Linked DNA regions of Gluconacetobacter diazotrophicus PA1 5. The protein of the gene in region 1 binds, or shares a complex with, the protein of each later gene. Links are inferred from orthologs where the notes say so. Each region holds a gene or a part of one and is shown on either strand. Other genes may lie near its edges.

Region 1 (2,950 bases):
TCGCCGGTTTCCATGTTGACCAGGTCATGGGCGACGTAGCGGCCGATCAGGCCGGCGGGACCGACCAGGACTTCCTTGGTCGTCTCGGCGATCTTGCGCACCATGCGGGCCGTCAGCTTGGCGTCGGCCTCGGCCACCACCTCGCCGCTCTGGGCGTCCACCAGCGGTTCCAGCAGCTTCAGGCCACGGAACGACTCGGCGTCGAACGGACGCGCCCAGCCCTTCGGGCCCTTCGTGAAGACGACCTGATTGTAGAAATAGCCCAGGATTTCGTCGGCATCCATGCCGCGGATTTCCAGCGCGTCGACGTCCCCGCCCTCGGCCACCTTGGCGGCGCGGGCGGCGGCGGAGGAAGCACCCTCCAGCGCGTAGAGCAGCGTGGTGACCGGCAGCTTCCGCTTGCGGTCGATGCGGACGTAGATCAGGTCCTTGCTGTCGAATTCGAAGTCCAGCCACGACCCGCGATAGGGGATGACGCGCGCGGCGAACAGGAACTTGCCCGAGGAATGGGTCTTGCCCTTGTCGTGATCGAAGAAGACGCCGGGGCTACGGTGCATCTGGCTGACGATGACGCGCTCGGTCCCGTTGATGATGAACGTGCCGTTGTCGGTCATCAGCGGCATGTCGCCCATATAGACGGGCTGTTCCTTGATGTCGCGGATCGAGCGCGAGCCGGTATCCTCGTCCACGTCCCAGACGATCAGGCGCAGTACGACCTTCAGCGGCGCCGCGAAGGTCAGGCCGCGCTGGATGCATTCCTCGACGTCGTATTTCGGTTCCTCGAGTTCGTAATTGACGAATTCGAGGCGGCCCCGGCCGGCGAAATCATTGATCGGGAAGACCGAACGGAACACTTCCTGCAGGCCGGTCTGCGTCCGGCTGTCGGGTGACACGTTCATCTGCAGGAACGCCTCGTAGCTGGCGCGCTGCACGTCGATCAGATTGGGCATCGGAGCGATTTCGGGTATCCGCCCGAAGCTCTTGCGGATGCGCTTGCGTCCCGTGAACGATTTGGTCATCGCGTTCATCGTCTATCCTGCCCCCATCCCCCACGACCCGGACCTTCCGCGCGCGCCATGCGACCTGGATCGCGGCACATGGAAGCGGGTCATCACAAACCATCTTGTCTCTGGCCACCGGACCTGCCGGCGCCCACCCGTCCCGCAGGACGGGCCTTCTACCGCCAAAGGCGCCCGAGACCTTGCGGTCAGGGCGCCAGAACGGCCAAGGGGGCGGGAACCTTCAGGATTCCCGCCCTCGCCTGGTGTTAAGCAGGAGACGGCGGCCCGAAGGCCACCGGCAACCCGTAGATTACTTCACTTCGACGGACGCGCCGTTGTCTTCAAGAAGCTTCTTGATCTTCTCGGCCTCGTCCTTGTTGACGCCTTCCTTCACGGTCTTCGGCGCACCTTCGACCAGGTCCTTGGCTTCCTTCAGGCCCAGGCCGGTGATGCCGCGGATTTCCTTGATGACGTTGATCTTCTTGTCACCGGCCTTCGCGAGGACAACGGTGAATTCGGTCTGCTCTTCGGCCGGGGCAGCGGCGGCGCCAGCGGCCGGAGCGGCAGCAACGGCAACCGGAGCGGCGGCGGAAACGCCCCACTTCTCTTCGAGCAGCTTGGAGAGCTCGGCGGCCTCGAGAACGGTGAGGGCGGACAGCTCGTCAACGAGTTTGGTCAGATCGGCCATGATTTGGTCTTCCTAATTTATACACTGATTGGCGCAACACAATCCCGATTTCACGAGACTGTGCGAATTTTATCGCCCCGCGCATGCGGGGCGCATATGGCTCAGGCAGCCTCGTCCTTTTTGGCGTAGGCCCCGAAAACCCGCGCAAGCTGTCCTGCCGGCGCCTGGAGCACACCCGCGATGCGCGTGGCCGGCGTGGAGATGAGCCCCACCAGCTGCGCCCGGAGCGTATCCAGGGACGGAAGTTCGGCCAGCGCCTTGACCCCATCGACATTCAATGTCTGGGTGCCGAGCGCTCCACCGAGCAGAACAAGCTTTTCGTTGGTCTTGGCGAACTCGACAAGCACCTTGGCCACGGCCACAGGATCAGCCGACCACGACAATGCGGTCGGCCCCTTCAGCAGCGGCGAAATGCCTTCGAATCGGGTCCCTGCCAGGGCGAGGTTGGCCAGCCGGTTCTTCGCGACCTTGTAAGTCGCTCCAGCCGCACGCACGCGCTGCCGCAGGATCGTCGCATCGGCAACCGTCAGCCCGTCATTGCGGGTGACGACGACCATGGACGTCTCGGCGAACACGGCCGCGAGGGAGGCAACAAACTCCCGCTTCTCCGTACGGTCCAATTCCCGTCTCCGTCGTGACCTGCCGGGCATGGCCTGGCAGGCCGGGTTTACCCAAGGAGAGCCGCGCCCGATGGCCGCGCCCTCCGGTTCGCCTGTCCTGTGAACAACGGAACAACCAGTGCGGGCGGCATGGCCGCCCGAATCCGGCAATCCCCGTCTTCCGGGTGCGGACCCGAAGGTCCATCAAGGCTCGCGCCACATCCGGTCATGGACAGGTTCGGAAGATCATAGCGCGTGTCCCGGATGGGAAACGCGCCCTGCCTCCTGTCCGCAGCACCCGTGCGGATGCCGCGTCATCTGTGCGCGATCAGCCCGCCGAGAAGGCGGACACGTCGACGCGAATACCCGGGCCCATCGTCGAGGACAGGGCGGCCTTGCGCAGGTAGGTGCCCTTGGCACCCGTCGGCTTGGCCTTCTGCACCGCATCGACGAACGCGCGGATGTTCTCGGCCAGCTTGTCGCCCTCGAAGGACGCCTTGCCGATGCCGGCATGGATGATACCGGCCTTTTCGGCGCGGTACTCGACCTGACCGGACTTGGCCGCCGTGACGGCGCCCTTGACGTCCATAGTCACGGTGCCGAGCTTGGGGTTCGGCATCAGGCCGCGCGGGCCCAGGATCTTGCCCAGGCGGCCGACCAGG
Region 2 (4,846 bases), 250 kb from region 1 along the record:
GCCTGTCTTTCAGCTTGGTAATCAGCCCAGTACCAGGTCGTCGCGGTGAATCATCTCGTCCCGGCCGCGCCAGCCCAGAAGTCCTTCGATATCGTCCGAGCGGTGGCCGGCGATCTGGCGGGCGTCGGCGGCGCTGTAGGCCGACAGGCCGCGCGCGATCTCGTTCCCGTCCAGGTCGGTGACCAGCAGCAGGTCGCCGCGTTCGAAGTCGCCCTCCACCGTGCGTACCCCGGCGGGCAGCAGCGACGACCCGGTGGCCAGCGCGCGGCGGGCGCCGTCATCGATGGCCAGCCGCCCCGCGGGGGCCAGGCCGCCCGCGATCCAGCGCTTGCGCGCCGAACGCCCGTCCGGCATCGGCAGGAACCACGAGCAGCGCGCCCCCTGGCGCAGCCGGGCCAGCGGGTGGACGTCCTTGCCGATCGTGATGGCCATCGCGCAGCCGGCCTGGGTGGCGATGCGCGCCGCCATCAGCTTGGTGCGCATCCCGCCCGAGGAATAGCCCGGTGGCGGGGCGCCACCCATGGCCTCGATCTCCGCCGTCAGGGCGGGGATGACCGGCAGGTGCCGCGCCGTGGGGTCGATGCGCGGGTCGGCGGTATAGAGCCCGTCGATGTCCGACAGCAGGATCAACTGGTCGGCGCCGGTCATTTCCGCCACCCGGGCGGCCAGGCGGTCATTGTCGCCGAAGCGGATTTCGGTGGTGGCGATCGCGTCGTTCTCGTTGATCACGGGCACGCAGCCCAGGCCCAGCAGGGTGTCCAGCGTGGCGCGGGCGTTCAGGTAGCGGCGCCGGTCCTCGGTGTCGTCGGGGGTCAGCAGCAATTGCGCGGCGACCAGTCCGTGCACCGACAGCGCGTCGGTCCAGGCCTGGGCCAGGCGGATCTGCCCGACCGAGGCCGCGGCCTGCTTTTCCTCCAGCCGCAGGGTGCGGCGCGTCAGTCCCAGCCCGTGCCGCGCCAGCGCGATGGCGCCCGAGGACACGACGATGATGTCGGTGCCGGCGCGCCGAAGCTCCGCAATGTCGCGGGCGACGCTGTCCAGCCAGGCGGCGCGCGGCGCGGCCTGGCCGGGCTCGGTCCCCGAATCCACGACCAGCGCGCTGCCGATCTTCACGACGACGCGGCGGGCGGCGCCCAGGTCGGGCAGGCCGGTGGATTCGGGGGCGGTCACGCCGTTTCCTCCCGCCCGGCCGCGGCCTGCGGCGGGGCCGCGTCGCGCGCGGCCTCGCGGGTCGCGGTCACGCGGTCCTGCAGCAGGCGCAGCACGTCGTCCAGATTCTGCCGCGTGACGCCGGATAGGGTGACGACCGGCATGCCGCTGGCCTTTTCCAGCGCGCGGCGGCGGCTGGAAATCTGCTGCGGCGTCATGGCGTCGATCTTGTTCAGGGCGATGATTTCCGGCTTGGCGGCCAGCCCGCCATCATAGGCTTCCAGTTCGTGCCGGATGGTGCGCCACGCCTTCACGACGTCGCCCGCCGCCCCGTCGACCAGGTGCAGCAGCACGGCGCAGCGTTCGACATGGCCCAGGAAGCGGTCGCCCAGCCCCGCGCCCTCGTGCGCGCCCTCGATCAGGCCGGGAATGTCCGCGATCACGAATTCCTCGGCCACCGACAGGCGCACGACGCCCAGTTGCGGATGCAGGGTGGTGAACGGATAATCCGCGATCTTGGGCCGCGCGGCCGAGACGACCGACAGGAAGGTGGACTTGCCGGCATTGGGCAGGCCGACCAGTCCGACATCGGCGATCAGCTTCAGCCGCAGCCAGATCCAGCGCTCCTCGCCCGGCCAGCCCTTGTCCGCGCGGCGGGGGGCGCGGTTGGTGCTGGTCTTGAAATGGGCGTTGCCCCGGCCGCCGTCGCCGCCGTGGCACAGCACGATGCGCTTGCCGGGCTGGTCCAGGTCCGCCAGCATCGTCTCGCGGTCCTCGTCGAAGATCTGCGTGCCCACCGGGACCTGGATCAGCACCGGGGCGGCCGCCGCGCCCGTCCGGTCGGACCCGGCCCCGTTGCCGCCCTTGCGGGCGCGGAAATGCTGGGTGTAGCGGAAATCGATCAGCGTGTTCAGGTTGCCCGCGGCCTCGAACACGATGTCGCCGCCGCGCCCGCCATTGCCGCCGTCCGGACCGCCGAATTCGATGTATTTCTCGCGCCGGAAGGCGACGACGCCGTCGCCGCCGTCACCGGACTTCACGTAGATCTTGGCCTGGTCGAGAAATTTCATCGTACTGGTCCGGTCGGGGCGAAGGCGCGCCCTGTGCAGGCATGCCGGTGGGGCATGCCGTGAAATCGTGCGGCCACGGCGCGGGTGCAACGCCGCGCCATGACGCAAAAAGGGCCGGTCCCGAGGACCGGCCCTTTGCGGGGTCGAAAACGGTCCCGAGAAGCGGGAAAGCTTACTCGGCGGCGACCGGCAACGCCTCGACCGACACGTGGACGCGGCCTTCGGCGCGGCGCTCGAACTTCACATGGCCGTCGACCAGCGCGAAGATCGTGTGGTCGCGGCCCAGGCCGACATTGCTGCCCGGCTTCATCTTGGTGCCGCGCTGCCGGATGATGATGTTGCCCGCGACGACGGTTTCGCCACCGAACTTCTTGACGCCGAGGCGCCGACCGGCGCTATCGCGTCCGTTGCGGGACGAACCGCCTGCCTTTTTTTGTGCCATTGCCTGAACTCCTGAATCTGATCTGACCTGATAAGCCTGTCCGGGGCGTCATGGCCCCGGGGCAGGGTTCAGGCGGCGTTGATCGCGGCGATGCGCAGCACGGTGACGGGCTGGCGATGGCCGTTCTTGCGGCGGCTGTTCTGCCGGCGGCGCTTCTTGAAGATGATGACCGTATCCAGGCGATCCTGGGCGATGACCGTGGCGGTCACGGTGGCACCCGCGACGAGCGGGGCGCCGATGGTCGTGCCGCTCTCGCCGCCGACGGCGAGGACGTCGGTGAAGGTCACGGTGGCGCCGGCCTCGGCATCGAGCTTCTCGACCTTGAGCACGGTGTCCGGGGAAACGCGATACTGCTTTCCGCCGGTGCGAATGACTGCAAACATGTTCTAACCTGTCTTTCCGATCTCTTGGCGCGTGCGGCCCCTTGCGGAACAGGCGACGCGGCCCAGTCGCTTTTTGTCATTGGCCATGGCCTGCCGTGGGGCGGGCATGGCAATCCCCCGTCTGCGCGAGGGCGAGGTCGGGCTTTTACTGCCCCGTCCCGCCCCACGTCAACCGCCAATCTCGGCCCCGGCCATTCCAGGGCCGCGGAGGAGGGGGGACGAAACATTATGACGGAAAAACGCATGAAGGTCTCTTGCGTGGGACTCATCCCCACCCTATAAGGCCGACCCATCGCCGCTAGCGAATGGAGAGGTGCCGGAGCGGTCGATCGGGGCGGTCTCGAAAACCGTTGTGCGTGCAAGCGTACCGTGGGTTCGAATCCCACCCTCTCCGCCACGTTGAAACGCCTTTGGCGTGTGGCCAGTTTAGCAACAATCGTTCTTGCCGGCTTCGATCCCATGACGCCGGCGGCCTCAATCGCCCGCCACGTTGGCATGAATGCGCCGGAACGTTCCGGCCCGCGTTTGCCCCTCCTCGACAGCGAAACCCGCCAAAATCTCCGCGTCGTCCCGCCGCAGCCGCTCGGGATCGGGCCGCAGCCATTCCGTTCTTCGGGGAGGCAATGCACGACGCAGGGGGCGTGTCATGGCAACCCGCCGGATTACGACCTCTATTACATCCACTGGCCCAATCCGTCGCAGGATCGCTATGTCGAGGCATGGCGCGCCCTGATCGAGGCGAAGAAGCGCGGGATGATCCGCTCGATCGCGGTCTGCAACTTCCTGCCGGACTACATCCAGCGCCTGATCGACGAAACCGGCGTCGCGCCCAGCATCAACCAGGTCGAGCTGTCGCCCTATTTCCCGCAGGACGACCTGCGCGCGTGGCACGCCGCGCATGGCATCGCCACCCAGGCCTGGAGCCCGCTGGGACGCGCCAACAGGCTGATTTCCGACCCGCTGCTGGGAAAAATCGCCGCTCGCCTGGACAGGTGGATCCCGCAAGTGGTGCTGCGCTGGCATCATCAGGTCGGTGCGGTCCCGATCCCCAAGTTGGCGTCGCGCGCGCGGCAGATCGAGAACATGTCGATCTTTGATTTCGCGCTGACCGACGAAGACATGGCATCCATCGCGACCCTGGCCCGTCCCGACGGGCGGACCTTCGACCAGGACCCGGCCCGGCACGAGGAATTCTGACCCCGCAAGGGACTCGGATCTGCGGTCATTTCGGAAACGTCGACGTTGTGTTAATTGGTCGGAACCACCTGCAGTCGCATTTCAGCCCATGACATAACTCGTACGTGGTACCCGGAGGGGTTTGCATGCGTTGGCGGCCCTGTAGACGAGCCGAGCCCAATCGAAGCATCAGGCACGCAATCGTCCTGGTACTGATTTTTGGCGCCATTACCGTGGTGACGCGTTTCCTGTGCTCCGACGACGAGGGTTATACGTCGTTCTGGCCGCCCAACGCCGTGATGCTCGCGGCATTGCTTACGCTTCGCATGCGTCTCGCGGCATGCGTTCTCGTCGCGTGCTTCCTGCTTAACCTGCTGGTCAACCGACAGAGCGCCCTTTCTCCGCCCGAATCCCTGCTGGCCTGCGTCCTCAACGTTTTCCTGGTCGTGTTGGCCGCGCCCTTCACCCGGCGATTCTGCGGGGCCATGACGAACCTGACGCGCCCACGGCGTTTCGTGGCCTTCACGATCATCGCCGTGCTGGCGGCGGCCGTCGAGGCCGGGGCAGGGACGACCTTCGAACGCGTCGTGCTGGACGACCCCAGCGAGCAGCTCGGGGAATGGCTG

Evidence for each region.
Region 2: rplL (region 1) and rpmA share a complex: the UniProt entries of both Escherichia coli proteins name them as parts of the 50S ribosomal subunit. The link is inferred for Gluconacetobacter diazotrophicus PA1 5 from one-to-one orthologs.

The regions. Positions count from the first base shown.
Region 1 is NC_010125.1:3,510,100-3,513,049, forward strand. It holds rplL (50S ribosomal protein L7/L12), read right to left. Parts: upstream 1,690-2,950; coding sequence 1,312-1,689; downstream 1-1,311. Other genes in the region: rpoB (DNA-directed RNA polymerase subunit beta), read right to left, coding at 1-1,028; rplJ (50S ribosomal protein L10), read right to left, coding at 1,791-2,309; rplA (50S ribosomal protein L1), read right to left, coding at 2,617-2,950. UniProt on the Escherichia coli protein: The binding site for several of the GTPase factors involved in protein synthesis (IF-2, EF-Tu, EF-G and RF3). Is thus essential for accurate translation.
Region 2 is NC_010125.1:3,257,376-3,262,221, reverse strand. The notes cover bases 1,027-4,011. They hold rpmA (50S ribosomal protein L27), read right to left. Parts: upstream 2,662-4,011; coding sequence 2,392-2,661; downstream 1,027-2,391. Other genes in these bases: GDI_RS15015 (aldo/keto reductase), read left to right, coding at 3,540-4,011; rplU (50S ribosomal protein L21), read right to left, coding at 2,730-3,044; obgE (GTPase ObgE), read right to left, coding at 1,167-2,219; proB (glutamate 5-kinase), read right to left, coding at 1,027-1,170. Also shown: more of proB, read right to left, coding at 22-1,026; more of GDI_RS15015, read left to right, coding at 4,012-4,241; GDI_RS15010 (diguanylate cyclase), read left to right, coding at 4,367-4,846.